Linked DNA regions of Stieleria sp. JC731. The protein of the gene in region 2 interacts with the protein of the main gene of each other region in a pairwise test. Links are inferred from orthologs where the notes say so. Each region holds a gene or a part of one and is shown on either strand. Other genes may lie near its edges.

Evidence for each region.
Region 1: the proteins of ileS (region 2) and LOC67_RS12390 interact in binary tests that used the Escherichia coli proteins (3 or more experiments, as listed by UniProt). The link is inferred for Stieleria sp. JC731 from one-to-one orthologs.

The regions. Positions count from the first base shown.
Region 1 is NZ_JAJKFQ010000005.1:332,379-339,097, reverse strand. The notes cover bases 1,606-4,420. They hold LOC67_RS12390 (sugar ABC transporter substrate-binding protein), read right to left. Parts: upstream 3,595-4,420; coding sequence 2,617-3,594; downstream 1,606-2,616. Other genes in these bases: rbsK (ribokinase), read right to left, coding at 3,736-4,420; LOC67_RS12395 (sugar ABC transporter ATP-binding protein), read right to left, coding at 1,606-2,612. Outside these bases: nucleoside hydrolase, read right to left, coding at 1-50; ABC transporter permease, read right to left, coding at 47-1,054; more of sugar ABC transporter ATP-binding protein, read right to left, coding at 1,047-1,605; more of rbsK, read right to left, coding at 4,421-4,677; hisA (1-(5-phosphoribosyl)-5-[(5-phosphoribosylamino)methylideneamino]imidazole-4-carboxamide isomerase), read left to right, coding at 4,982-5,710; prolyl oligopeptidase family serine peptidase, read left to right, coding at 5,714-6,719. UniProt on the Escherichia coli protein: Part of the ABC transporter complex RbsABC involved in ribose import. Binds ribose. Also serves as the primary chemoreceptor for chemotaxis.
Region 2 is NZ_JAJKFQ010000001.1:1,555,639-1,563,579, reverse strand. The notes cover bases 2,066-6,102. They hold ileS (isoleucine--tRNA ligase), read right to left. Parts: upstream 5,800-6,102; coding sequence 2,266-5,799; downstream 2,066-2,265. Other genes in these bases: LOC67_RS05250 (phosphoribosylglycinamide formyltransferase), read right to left, coding at 2,066-2,269. Outside these bases: dihydroorotate dehydrogenase electron transfer subunit, read left to right, coding at 1-544; transposase, read right to left, coding at 781-1,167; more of phosphoribosylglycinamide formyltransferase, read right to left, coding at 1,688-2,065; ABC transporter permease, read left to right, coding at 6,199-7,017; ABC transporter ATP-binding protein, read left to right, coding at 7,065-7,901; MCE family protein, read left to right, coding at 7,904-7,941. UniProt on the Escherichia coli protein: Catalyzes the attachment of isoleucine to tRNA(Ile). As IleRS can inadvertently accommodate and process structurally similar amino acids such as valine, to avoid such errors it has two additional distinct tRNA(Ile)-dependent editing activities.

The DNA.
Region 1 (6,719 bases), on a different replicon or contig from region 2:
GCGGTAAGGATCCCTATCAAAAATGCAAACAACCCCAAACGACGGTTCATGATTTCTCCTCGCGAGAAATGCGTTGACGTAGTGAATCGAGCAGTACGGCTAGAATGATCACACCACCGGTAATCACTTGCTTGATGGCGTCATCAACACCCATTTGGGCAAGTCCCGATTGCAGCACGGCGATGATTAGCACTCCGATGAACGATGCGACGACGCTGCCGCGGCCTCCCATCAAACTTGTTCCACCAATCACGCAAGCCGCAATGGCAGATAGCTCCAAGCCCCGCGCCGCATTTGGGTCCGATGTCAGCAAGCGCCCGGTGTGTGAGATTGCGGCAAGCCCACACAAAAACCCGCTGATCGCAAACGTCGTGATAAAGACCGGCGCGGTACGGATACCACTCATCTTCACCGCTTCTTTGTTGGTCCCGATCGCAATGCAATAGCGGCCATAGATTGTCTGAGTCAACAAAAACTGAGCCAATAAGACCGTCAGCACCGCGATCAGAAACGAAGGGGAAAGCGATATGCCAGGCAGCGGTTCGCCAAACCATTCGAACCGACTGCCGATATAAATTGACTGCGAATCACTGATCAGCTTTGTAGCGCCACGCGCCATTTCAAGCATCCCGAGCGTGACGATGAACGACGGAATAGCAAACCAAGCAGAGACAAATCCGTTGCAAAACCCGCAAAGCGTTGTCGTGACCATGCATAGCGCAATTGCGCTGGCCACACCCAATTCATACTCGCTCATCGCGACCCCGATCACGGCTGCCCCCAGCGCCAGCAGCGAGCCGACCGAAAGATCGATCCCGGCAACAATCAGGACCAAGGTCATGCCAACGGAAACAAAGATCAGATCGGGACTGCTGTTGGCGATCGTCAATGCGGTTTGAACTCGAAAGAAATTATCGGTCTGAATCGAGAACAGGACGATCAGAATCAAAAGCACAGCCAGTAGACCTGCGTACTCGACTACAGACGCGATCACACGTCGGTGGAGTACGACAGCATGGGAGTGACCGTTTGTGGATCGCTTTTCACTAACCATTGCTGCCTCCAGAAACTTTGCCAGAGGGCTGTTCAAAGCTGGCTTGCAGTATCAAATCTTCACTCCACTGATCACGGCTGAAAGTACGAATCAAGTGACCATGATTCATCACCGCAATCGTGTCGCAAGTTTCAAATAGCTCATCCAAGTCACTGCTAACAATCACGATTCCTTTTCCCGACGCGGCAATCTCATCAAACAGCTTGTAAATTCGTCTTCGCGCACCGACATCAATTCCGCGAGTCGGTTCGTCAAACAAGTAAACTTCGGCGTCGTTTGCCAACCACTTTGAAATCGCAACCTTTTGTTGATTGCCGCCGCTAAGCGTTCTGACAGACTGTTCAATCGATGTGCAACGTGTTTCCAAACTCTGACAAAGCTCCCCGCTTTTGCGAGATTCCTTGGCACGCCGCACAAAACCAAATCTGGAAAGTTTTCTTCGCAGTGCGGCAAGAGAGACGTTCGCCCGAATAGACTGGGGCAACAGCAAGCCGTTGTCTTTGCGGTCTTCGGTCACCATCGCTAAACCAGATGCAACCGCTTGATGCGGGTGGCGAAACCGGCGAGCCGATCGGGAACCAACCGTGACGGTCCCCGAGGAAGCGACATCGGCACCAAAGACGGCCCTTAGAAGCTCTGTCCGCCCGCTGCCGACCAACCCAGTGATACCGAATTTTTCGCCCGCGCGGACGGTGATCGAAAAATTACGGACCATACCGGAACAGACGGAATCAATCTTCAGTACTGGCGGTTTGTTGGTGTCGACAAAGGATCGAAACGTCTCGCCAGCCGGTCCCCTTTTGACATCGTCCCCACTCATCAAATCGACCATGTCCTCGGTCGACAGGGCCTCGGTCGACCCCGCAGAGATGTGCTCAGTACGGATGTTCTTAGTGCAGATGTATTGGCCGTCGCGAAGCACGGTAACACGTTCTGCCATACGTTTCACTTCGTCAAGTCGATGCGAGATATAGACCATCCCGACTCCGCGACGCTTCAATTCGTCTAGCTGCTCGAACAAACGCTCAGTTTCCGAACCCGATAGTGCAGCGGTCGGTTCATCCAAGATCAGCACCTTGCATTGCCGCGATAGCGCCCCAGCGATTTCGACCATCTGCCGCTGGCCCACGCCAAGCTTTGACACCAACATTCGCGGATCAAGATGCCCTAGTCCCAGTCGACTGAGCGCTTCGCGGGCATCATCGTTCAACTGCGATCGACGAATGACGCCGGCTCGATTGGGAAGCCTCGACAGGCTGATATTCTCGGCGATGCTCAGCGTAGGAATGAGATTCAGTTCCTGCTGGATGATCTGCACGCCAGCCAATTCGGCAGACTGCTTGTTTGCAGGCTGATAAGGTTTACCAGAAAGCTCCATTGATCCCTGCGTGACAGAAGTTAGACCTGCGATCATCTTGCAGAGCGTACTCTTTCCGGCACCATTGGCCCCGAGCAGCGCATGGATTTCGCCGGGGGCGAGATCAAATGAGACATCGCGCAGCACAGTGACTTTGCCATAGCGTTTGGTCATCGCGTTGGCCGTCAAAATTCGGCTCACGCGGCTATTCCCCTGGTGCCGATTCCAGTGTTTCCGCTGTCACCAGATCAACGGGAGTTTCAGTGTCGCTGGCTTTCCAATCGGGTTTGGCAATTTGCTTCAGAGCCAATTCGATCCCAAAAACGGCTAACTGATCGGCGTGTTGGTCTGCAGTCGCGAGGACTTTGCCGGACTTCAACGCATCTTGAATCGCCGAAATATTGTCAAACCCGACAATTAAAACATCGCCACTCTTGCCGGCCGATTTGACGGCGGCAATTGCACCGAGTGCCATCGAATCGTTTGCCGCCAAAATCGCTTTGACATCTGGATGCTCACTCAGGATTGATGACGCAATCGTATTCGCGTTGCTCATCTCCCACTGTGCACTTTGCTTGGAAACAACCTCTGCACCAAGTTCAGCCATGGCGTCTTCGAAACCGGCAACGCGTTGCTGTGAGTTTTCGGCCGTTTGGATGCCTTCCAAAATGGCGACCTTGTCACCTTTGGCAAGCTTGCCTGCCAAGTAGTCGCCCACCTTTTTTGCGCCGCTTCGATTGTCGGGGCCGACGAAAGGGATTTCGATCGATTCGGCTTTCAATACTTCGGGGTCCAACTTGTTGTCGATATTGACGACGACGATGCCCTGCTTCATGGCTTTCCGCAGTGCGGGAGCGAGTGCTTTGGAGTCCGCCGGTGCAATCACGATCGCATCAACACCCGCAGAAATCATCTCGTCAACCAATGCGACTTGGCCGCTTAGATCAGTCTCTTCTTTGATGCCGTTGACGATCAGCGAGTATTCAACTTCATGGGCTTCGGCATGTTCTCGAGCACCGTCGGCCATGGTCGAGAAGAACTCGTTGGCAAGCGACTTCATCACCAAAGCGACTTTCGGTTTGCCATCGCTATCCGCATTCGCCCCACCATCTGTCGAAGTCGACTTTGACGAGCAGCCGCTTAGGGTCAGGCTGCACACTAGCAGGGCAAGTATATAGATCACGCTTGTTTTCGACCCGCATATTTTCAACGCGATCGATTTTTCAACTGCGACTAGAGTTCGCATCTTGTTCGGTAGGAAGGAGGAGGGAAGGCAGGGTCGGCCAAGCATCGTCGACGCTCGAAACGGTGGACCGCAATCTTATCAGACATCGCTATCGTGTGGTGCCAACGATGCCGCGAATCGATCGACTTGATCCGCAAAAGGCAAACTCGGTTGGGCACCCGCGGTCGATGCCGCAAGTGCGCCAGCTGCATTGGCAAGTTGAACGGATTTTTGCAGGCCGATTCCCATCGCTAGGCGAACGGCAAGCGTGCCGGCAAAAGCATCACCGGCTGCCGTGGTATCGACCGCGTTGATTGGAAAACTAGGAATCATCGTTGCCGATAATCCGTCGTGAACGATCGTCCCTTGGTCGCCTAGGGTAATGATCGCGACTTGTGCTCCGGAACGCTGCAAGGATTCAGCGACCTGCATCGCTTGGTGGATGTCACCACATGGTTGGCCCGTGATCGATGCCGCTTCGCTTTCGTTCGGACAGATCACATCCACATTTAAAAGCGAGGGCGGAAGGACGCTCGCTGGCGCGGGATCTAAAATCACTTTGACGTTCGCAGATCGAGCAATTTCGATTGCCGCTTCGACTGACCGAAGCGGTGTTTCAAGCTGCACCATCAGCACATCGCTTTGCCGAATGACATCGGCATGCTGATGCACATCATCGATCGCAACGCGTCCATTCGCTCCAGGCACAACGATGATCGAGTTTTCGCCGCTTTGTTCGACCGCAACCACAGCGACGCCCGAGGGAGTTTGTTCGGTGATTTGCACACTTTCGCAGCCCACGCCCTGCTCCCGCAGGTGGTTCAGCAAAGTCTTTCCGAAACCGTCATCACCGACGCGACCGATCAAGTGAACGTCGGCGCCTGCACGGGCTGCAGCGACCGCCTGGTTCGCGCCTTTTCCGCCTGGGATTTCTGAAAAGTGATTGGCACTGATGGTTTCACCGGGGCGCGGCAGGTTTTCACAACGAACGACCAGATCCATATTGATCGAACCGAGTACAGCAATCCTGGGACGAGACATGTCGGGCGGCGGGTTCAGGGGTGGCAGCAGAAAACGACGGTGGACGCAGATGGGCAAAACGCCAATTCGAAAGGGCGCTTTCGCAGTTTGTTCACGGCAGTGTCGTCGTGGTAATTCTGTTATCGCGATGCGAAAGGGAAATCAGTGTAGCTGATCGAACCGAGGCCTGATGGATGTGTCAAAACAATCGTGAACCGATGCTCGTCCGCCAAATCGTGGCTGGTCAATTGAAGCTTGATTCGCGATGCTTTGCGGACGCATTGACTATGGATCTTTCCCTATTTTTGAAACTGTCACGCTCATGATGGAAATCTGGCCCGCGATTGATCTTCGACACGGCAAACCGGTTCGCTTGCGCCAGGGCGACTACGACCAGCAAACCACGTTTGGTGACGATCCGGTCGACTTCGCGATCAAATGGAAAGAACTGGGAGCCAAGCGTTTACACTTGGTGGACCTCGATGCCGCACGTGGAGATGACCCAACTGCGAACCGTGAAGCGGTCCGTCGAATCGTGGCGGAGACGGGCCTTCCCTGTCAGATGGGTGGTGGTGTCCGTGATGAATCGGCAATCGAAGCACTGCTTGAGGTCGGATTGTCACGTTTGGTGGTCGGATCAGCGGCGTTGAAACGGCCCGACTGGTTTGCGGCGATGTGCGATGCCTATCCCAAAAAACTTGCCGCCGGCATTGATGCTCGTGATGGAATGGTTGCGACCGACGGCTGGCTGGAAACCAGCAGCACACCGGCAGTCGATCTGGCTCAACAGCTACGCGAGAAAACATCCAATATCGCCGCGATCATTTACACCGACATTGCTCGCGACGGCATGATGAATGGGCCAAATTTTGACGGGCTGCGTCAGATGGCCGATGCGACCGACATTCCCTTGGTCGCTAGTGGTGGCGTAACGACCTACGACGACGTCTCAAAGCTGGTCGAAATGGGCATGCCAGCAGCAATCGTTGGCCGGTCAATCTATGATGGTGTGATGCAACTGGATCAAGTCATCGAAATCGCAGGAGACTGCTAACCAATGAGAATTTCGTTCCGCTTTCTTTTCGTCGCCGTCGCGATGCTGGCCTCAGGTTTGCATTGCTCTGAGCCAGCCCAAACCGCGGAACCGAAATTCAAACGACTGCCGCCCGATGGAATTGAAATTGACCAGTCGACGCATTCCGCTTTGACGCAGCGTTTGACGCGACTGCAAAACAAGCTTGATCAAGCGATCGCGAATTCCAAAGATGCTCAATTGTGGCAAGCCGATGTCGAGGTCTTGCTGCGTTCGGTCCGTTTGGCACTCGAGCAACACTTGTTCTTCAAGGCATCGCAGACCCAAGATGCCGACAAGCTATTGAACGAAGCCGAGCGCCGGATCGACGCGGCGTCGGCGGGAACAAGAGGTCTAGAACTTCTTGGCTTTGACGCATCGAAAAACGATCAACCTCAACCTCTGGTTGCCGGATTCGTTTCCAGGATCGACGATTCGGTTCAGCCGTTTGGGATCGTCGTGCCGGCCGGCTATTCTGATGACCAGATCGATCAGCCAACACGCATGGACGTCTGGCTGCATGGTCGCGGCGACACAAAGACCGAGATCCCATTCCTTGTCGAGCGAATGACCAAGGTTGGGCAGTACGCACCAGAAAAAACGATCGTACTGCATCCGTTTGGTCGGCACTGCAATGCGTTCAAATTCGCTGGCGAAACAGACGTCTACGAATCAATCGAAGCCGCGAAGCGATTCGCCACCATTGATCCTGACCGCATTTCGATACGTGGGTTTTCCATGGGTGGCGCCGGATGTTGGCACATGGCAGTCCATGATCCTTCTCAATGGTTTGCCGCGAATCCGGGCGCAGGATTTGTCGACACGATTGTCTATCAAGGATGGCAGGACAAGACACCGTTTCCAATAACGCCGACGATGCAAAAACTTTTGCGTTGGTACGATGTCCTACCCTGGGTTGGCAACCTGCAAGGCACCAACGTCATCGCCTACAGCGGCGAAATCGACAAACAGAAACAAGCGGCCGATCGCG
Region 2 (7,941 bases):
CGGTTTTGCCAACCGCCAATGCGATCGACTGATCATGGCCGTCGGAGGTATCGGGCAAACGCCAATGCTGTTGCTCGGCCGTGAAGCCTTGGGAACACAATCCTTCGGTCGTGCCGCGGGATGGGCAAAGCACGCGGAAGTGATTTACGGTGCAAGGCGAAGCTCGCTTCACGCAGGTGTCGAGCAATTTCGATCCGCCGGATTCGACATCACCTTGTGTACCGACGACGGGTCAGCCGGAACACAAGCCCTGGTACCTGATGTGCTCTCCGAGCGTCTGCAAGAGCTTGATGCGAAAGAAACGGTTCGAGTGGTTACCTGTGGCCCCGAAATCATGATGGAAAAGGTCGCCGAGGTATGCCAGAAGTTCCGCAGTGAAGGCCGGCTAATCGATTGCCAGGTTTCAATGGAAACTCCAATGGCCTGTGGCATCGGTATTTGCTTTTCGTGTGTTGCCAAAGTCAAGCAAGACGACGGCGAATGGGACTACAAACGGACGTGTGTCGAAGGCCCCATTTTCGAATCCGACAAAATCGTTTGGTAACGCAACCACAGCACAGTCCAAAACACCTGAGCCGCAAAGGCGCTAGCCGCGGTTGAAATAAACAATCATGCAGCAAAGCACAAACAACCGTCGCTAGCGCGATATCGGCTCAGTTCAATTTTCTTGAGCCGCAAAGGCGCTAGCCGCGGTTGAATTAAACAACCATGCAGCAAAGCACAAACAACCGTCGCTAGCGCGATCACGGCTCAGTTCAAACTGCCTGAATCGACCCGACGCTACTTACCTCGATCCATTCGATCTTGTGCTTCCTCAACATAGACCAATGCCTGCTCTAGAGCGGTCTCGGTTCTTAAAACCTGGATGTCCCCTTTCGTCGTCCAAACGGGTCGTCCAATAAAACGACGGTCAATTTCTCGTACCGCTCTGGTTCCATTCGCTTTCAGCTGATCGCGTACTCTAGTGATCTCGATGTCAGGGGCCGTCACGACTACATGCACATGATTGCTTCGTGTGCTGACGGCCCAAAGTTTCCATCCACGAAGGTCACAATGGGATCGGATCACTCGATCGACCACACATTGATGCTCATCCGAAAGCAAAATCACTTCGTGGCTTAATCGATCTTGGTGCCATTGCTGAAGTAGAGGTTGTGGCTGAGACATTCCCGTTGTTTTCCGTCGCCACCAGCGAGCATCACCTTGAAGAAACGTCCCGTACACGGACCAAGTCAGGAAAAGACCTGCGCAATTGGTGAGATGAGTTGCCATGTTTTTCGGAACGGGGCAGGTGATTTTTGGATCAACGTTCCATTTTAGGTTTCCAAAATCGCAACAAGAACAAGTGTAAATTTAACAACCGTCGCTAGCGCGATTACGGCTCAGTTCACTTTCCTTGAGCCGCAAAGGCGCTAGCCGCGGTTGAATCAAACAATCATGCAGCAAAGCACAAACAACCGTCACTAGCGCGAGAACGGCTTAGTCCTGTTTCCTGAGCCGCAAAGGCCCTAGCCGCGGTTGAATCAAACAATCATGCAGCAAAGCACAAACAACCGTCGCTAGCGCGATTACGGCTCAGTCCACTTTCCTTGAGCCGCAAAGGCGCTAGCCGCGGTTGAATCAATCAACCATTCATCACCGCACAAACAACCGTCGCTGGCGCGATAACGGCTCAGCTGATGGTTGCTCAAACCAATGTTCGGATCGCGTCGGGAAGGGCTTGGCATTCTTGCTCGAACACCCTTGCGGCTAGGCTGTCTGGAGTGTCTTCCTTGGTGACTTCACAGGCACGTTGCAAAATGATCGGGCCGTTGTCGTAGTGGTTGTCCACGAAATGGACGGTACACCCACTGATTGTGACACCGCGTTTGATCGCCGCTGAATGAACGTTGTGACCATACATGCCTTGGCCACCGAACGCCGGCAACAATGACGGATGGATATTGATCACCCGATTTTCGAAATCTGGTGGGATCATCACGTGCTTCAGAAAGCCTGCCATGACGACGTACTTGGCACCGCAAGCCCGGACCGGATCGAACATCGCTTTGCAATAATCCTCCTCGCCGTGATCTCGTTTACGGATGACAAGCGTTTCGATTCCGGCATCCTTTGCGATGTCAACTCCGCGCACGTCACTTCGGCTGCTGATGACTAATCGAATGTCGATCGGCAAACCATGCTGGTCACGGTGCACCAACAAATTCTCCAGAGTCCTTCCACCACCGCTTAAGAATACGGCGATGGGCAGCGATTGCTTCTCACTCATTTGCCGACCACCTTGCGAACGTAGACAGCACCATGCTCCGAGCTGGCAGCAGGAGCATCATCGAACTTGCCTACGGAGAGGCTGTCAGCCAACGTTTCGTCGCTGATCATGTCGCCATGCTCCTGGATCGCCTCAGCCACCTGGTCAGCTCCTGGCTCGACAGCGACCTCGATCCGATCGGTGTATTGGCAATCGATCTCTTTGCGCTGATTTTGAATCGCACGGATCAGGTCTTTCGCGATCCCTTCACGCTGCAGCTCAGGCGTGACTTCGGTATTTAAGACAACGACACAGCCTACACCCTGAGCCGCCGCCCAGCCGTCTTTGGCTTTCAGTCGCACTTCGATGTCTTGGCTGTCTAGCTCGATGGAGCTGTCTCCCAAAGCCAATTTGACAACGCCCTCGGATTGCAACGCCGCCAACAGTTCGTTGCCGTCCGCATCGGCTAAAGCCTTTTTGACCGCAGGAACTTGCTTGCCGACTTTGGGGCCCAAGCGTTTGAAGTTTGGCACCACAGTGTACTGCACATATTGATCGCCTTCGGTGGTGTAGTGAACCGCCTTGACGTTCAGCTCTTCACGAACCAATGCGTCGTGATTTTGCAACCAGCCGATCTTGGAATCGTCCGTCAGAATCACGGTCACTTCCGACAATGGCAAACGAACTTTTAACTTCTCACCGGCTCGTGCGGCTCGCCCCAAAGACGCGATCTCACGCAGCAGTCGCATCGACTCGGACAGTTCCTGGTCGATGACCTCTTTATTGCTGGTCGGGTAATCGCAAAGGTGAACACTTTCGAGCACCTTGCCGGCAAAAGGTTCGGTTAATCGCTGCCAAAGCGAATCGGCCAAGAATGGTGTGAACGGAGCGGCGAGCTTAGTCAACTGGATCAACGTTTCATACAAAGTCCAATAGGCATCGTGCTTGTCCTGCGAATCTTTATCGCTGGCCCAAAAGCGATCACGGCTTCGACGCACATACCAATTGCTCAGTCCATCCAACAGTGACGAAATCGCTTGGCAGGCGTTGTAGTTATCCAACGCGTCCATCCGATCGATTACCTTGGCGGTTGCCTGATGCAGCTCTGAAAGGATCCAACGATCGATCTCACTTCGCTGTGCTGCAGGGCGATACTTCGGAGCAGACGCCAATGATTCGGGCGAAAGTTGATCATCGGCTGCGGTCGCTTCACGCGGATCGAATCCGTCGATTTCTGCGTAGATCGAAAAGAAGCTATACGTGTTCCAGAGCCGTAATAGGAATTCAGGGATCGAATCTTTGATCGACTGCTCGGCATAAATGATCGAGTTCCAAGGTGCTTGATTGGCAAACAAATACCAACGCAAGGCATCGGCACCGTAGCGATCGAAGATCTCTTCGGGGCTACGGTAGTTCCGCAAGCTCTTGGACATTTTGCCGATCTGCTTGCTGAACTTCTTGCCTTGATGCTGCTTGGTTTCGGCCTCTTCTAACGCGATGATCTTTTTGCCATCGTCATCCTGGGCTTCCCACCACTGCGACAACATCAATCCCAAGACAATGCAGTTTCGAAACGGCACCGGATAATCGGCATCGGAGATCGACTTGTTTGCCGAGGCGGTATCCGAAGCGGCAGCCTCGTAGCCTTCTTCATAGATCGAGGCGCCTTCGCCAAACAACATCGTCGCGATCGCAAGCTGGCTGTAGAACCATCCTCGCGTCTGGTCGATCGCTTCGGAGATAAAGTCAGCTGGGAACTGAGATTTGAATTCTTTGTCGCCACCGTGCGGCCATCCCCACTGAGCAAAGGGCATCGCACCACTGTCGTACCAACAGTCGATGACTTCGCTGACGCGTTTCATCCGAGCACCTTCGGCGAACGGCGACGCGTAAGTCACCTCATCGATATAGGGCTTATGAACACGCAAATCGTCGACCAGATTTGGATCGGCAGCCTTGGCCTTTTCCCAAACTTCGGTACCGGAGACGCCCGGCTTTGCCAGTAGCTCGTCGTAGCTTCCGATCGCTTCCATCCGGCCAGTTTCTTGACAAACCCAAATCGGCAATGGGGTTCCCCAATACCGTTCACGCGACAGCGCCCAGTCGACATTGGATTCTAAAAAGTTCCCAAATCGGCCGTCACGGATATGCTCAGGCTGCCATCCGATCTGCGAGTTGTTCTTCAACATCAGATCCCGGAACTTCGTTGTCCGGATGAACCAGCTTTCCCGTGGATACTGGATCAACGGATCCTGGTCTGCTCGCCAACAGAATGGGTAGTCGTGCAAGTACTGTTCTTGCAAAAACATCAGGCCGCGTTCTTTCAGTTCACGCGATAGAGGCTTGTCGGCGTCTTTGACCCATGTGCCGATCAAGTCATCGCTGACCGCCTCGACGAACTTTCCGTCAGGTCCGACCGCGCAGAGCAGCTTCGGTTGTTCGCCTTCGACAAAACGACGGCGTTCTCGGTCATACACTTCATAGTCGACCTCGCCGAACGCGGCGGCTTGGTGAACGATGCCAGAACCGCTGTCGGTTGTCACAAAGTCTGCTTCGACAACTCGCCAATAATGGTGTAGCGAAGTCTGATCGCCATCAGGATTCACCAAGCTTCCCTGTGGATCACCGGTTGAATCCTTATAGCCGTCAAACGGTGGTGTGTAGCGAAGGCCGATCAAATCGGTCCCTTTGCAAGTTTCGATCGTCTCAAAATCACGCTTGGATTTTTCAGCGATCTTGGTCACCAAAGCCGACGCCATATAGATTTCGTCGCCCGATTCGGTATCGCGGACCAAGGTGTATTCCAATTCCGGATGCACCGCCGCATACATATTGCTGGGCAACGTCCAAGGCGTCGTCGTCCATACCAATAGACTGCGATCGGACTGATCGACTAGCGGGAACAAAACGTAAACGCTGGGGTCGGCAACTTCGCGATAACCTTGCCCCACTTCGCCACTAGAAAGCGCCGTTCCGCCTTGCGCCCACCACCAAACGATCTTGTGACCTTGATACAGCAGACCACGACCAAACAGATTCTTTAGGCTCCACCAAACGCTTTCGACATAGCTCTGGTGGTACGTCACATAGGCTTTTTCTAAATCAACCCAGAACCCAAGCCGCTCCGTCAGCCGCTGCCACTGCTGCATGTAGCGCCATACCGACTGCTGACATTTGTGAATGAAGGGCTCGACGCCAAAGTTCTCGATTTCCTCTTTACTGTGGATCCCTAGCTCCTTGCCCACTTCAACTTCAACTGGCAAGCCGTGGGTATCCCAACCCGCTTTACGCTCACAACGAAATCCCTGCATTGTCTTGTAGCGTGGGAAAACGTCTTTGATCGCACGGGTCAGACAGTGCCCAGGGTGAGGCATCCCGTTTGCCGTCGGGGGGCCTTCGAAAAAAACGAAGGGTGGCGCATCAGCACGTCGCTGCAACGATTTCTCGTAAATCCCATTTTGCTTCCAAAAGTCCAGAATCTCTTCTTCTAGCGAGGGAAATTTGGGAGTGGCAGGGGCAGCGCGAAATGGTGCGGCGGCTGATTTGGACATTGCTGTCAAATTGGAAGCTAAGACGGGATTGGTACAGACAGTCTCGAAGGAGGCGGAATTGTAGTGGCAGATGGCGATTTAATCGACACGGACGAAAGTTGAAACGTTCACGGGTGAAAACGGCCTTTCGAGGCATGCGGTCCCCCCGAGCGGACCTACTGGACAGACCTGTGATTTCGCCACTCCGAAATACCCCGCAACTTTGCCTCATCCGCAAAGTCAGCCCTGCCGATACAGACCGATATCCGGTGTACCAATCCGATTTCGCCGCTTCGGTATCAATGCGGCTTTACTTCGGTACCGAACCTGTTTCATCACAAGCGTCTGTTCCCAATGTCCACATCGGTTCCCACCGACAAAAAGCGATCCGGCAGTGAAGGTCCGCCTTCGGCCAGGGAGATGCTTTCAGCCTGGGTAATCCAGTGGGGATCGGCAGTTGTCGATGGCGTCGAAACGGTTGGCGATATCGCACTATTCGCCTGGCGAATGCTGGTCTGGATTTTTTCGCGACTTCCGCAACGCGGAACGCTGCTGACCAATTTCTACGAAATCGGAGTCTTAAGCCTGCCGGTGGTCGCGCTAACGGGGACCTTTATCGGAATGGTTCTTGCCGTTCAGACGTACTACCAGTTTCACGCGATCGGCCTGGAGACTCACCTTGGTGTGGTGATTAACACATCATTGGTACGTGAACTGGGACCGGTGCTTGCGGCGACCATGCTTGCCGGACGTGTCGGAAGTGCCATGGCTGCGGTACTGGGCACGATGCGAGTCACCGAACAGATTGACGCGCTGACAACAATGGGCGCCGACCCGGTTCACTACTTGGTGGTCCCGCGATTCTTGGCCTGCATCATGCTGATCCCTGCATTGACGATCATGGCAGACTTCATGGGAATTGTTGGAGGCTACTTCTACAGCGTCAACATCTTAGAAATCGACCATGCCGCTTACTTAACGCGATCCCGCGACGGCGTGGTTGGCTTCGACCTGTTTAGCGGAATCTTCAAGAGTGTGTTCTTTGGCGGCATCATCGCGATCGTCAGCTGCTACCAGGGCTTTCATTGCAAACCCGGTGCGGACGGCGTTGGCAAAGCAGCGACCTCGGCGTTCGTTTATTCGTTCGTGATGATCCTGGCGATCGACTTGGCGCTTAACATCATCTTGGATGAGATCTATTTCATGCTCTATCCGTCGGGGGCAAGCTTCCAGATATGAGCAGTGACGAAACTTCCAATGAACCATTGCAGCCGAATCAACGGCCAATGGCGGATCACACAGATTCGGCTGACGCGGAAACAACACAACCTGCTAATAAACCGCTGGTCGAAGCACAACAGATCGAAGTCACTTTCGAATCACAGACGATCATTCGCGATGTGACCGTATCGATCCCCGCAGGCGAAACGGTTGCCGTTATTGGCGAAAGCGGCTGCGGTAAAACCGTTTTCATGAAAACACTGGTCGGACTGATCACGCCGACCCGCGGTGCAATCCTGTTTGACAAACTGAATCTTGCGAAACTGTCACCGCAACATTTGAGCGATGTTCGACGACGGTTCGGCTTTGTTTTCCAAAACGCGGCACTCTTCGACAGCATGTCGATCTTTGACAACGTAGCCTTTCCGCTGCGTCAATCAACAGGCGCCGACGCAGATGAGATCCGCGAACGGGTGATGCGACACCTACAAGAAGTCGGCTTGCCAAAGTCCGTTGTACGCAAGCGACCGAGTGAATTGAGTGGCGGTATGCGAAAACGAGTCGGACTTGCACGTGCGATCATCTTAGAACCGGAGCTTGTCGTTTACGACGAACCGACAACAGGACTCGACCCGATCATGAGCGACGTGATCAACGAACTGATGCTTGATGTACGCCGCCGTTATCCGGTCACAAGCGTGATTGTGACGCATGACATGCGGACGGCGCAAAAGGTTGCCGATCGAGTGTTGATGTTCTACCCCAGGACAAGGCTTGATCGCCAAGCATCACAGATCCTCTATGACGGGCCTCCCGAAGGCCTTGAGGAGTCGCCTGACCAACGTGTTCGCCAATTCGTCCGCGGTGAAGCTGGCGACCGGATGAAGGAGCTTTCGAAATAGCGATGGATGACAATCGACTTAGATTCGGTGTTGGCGTTTT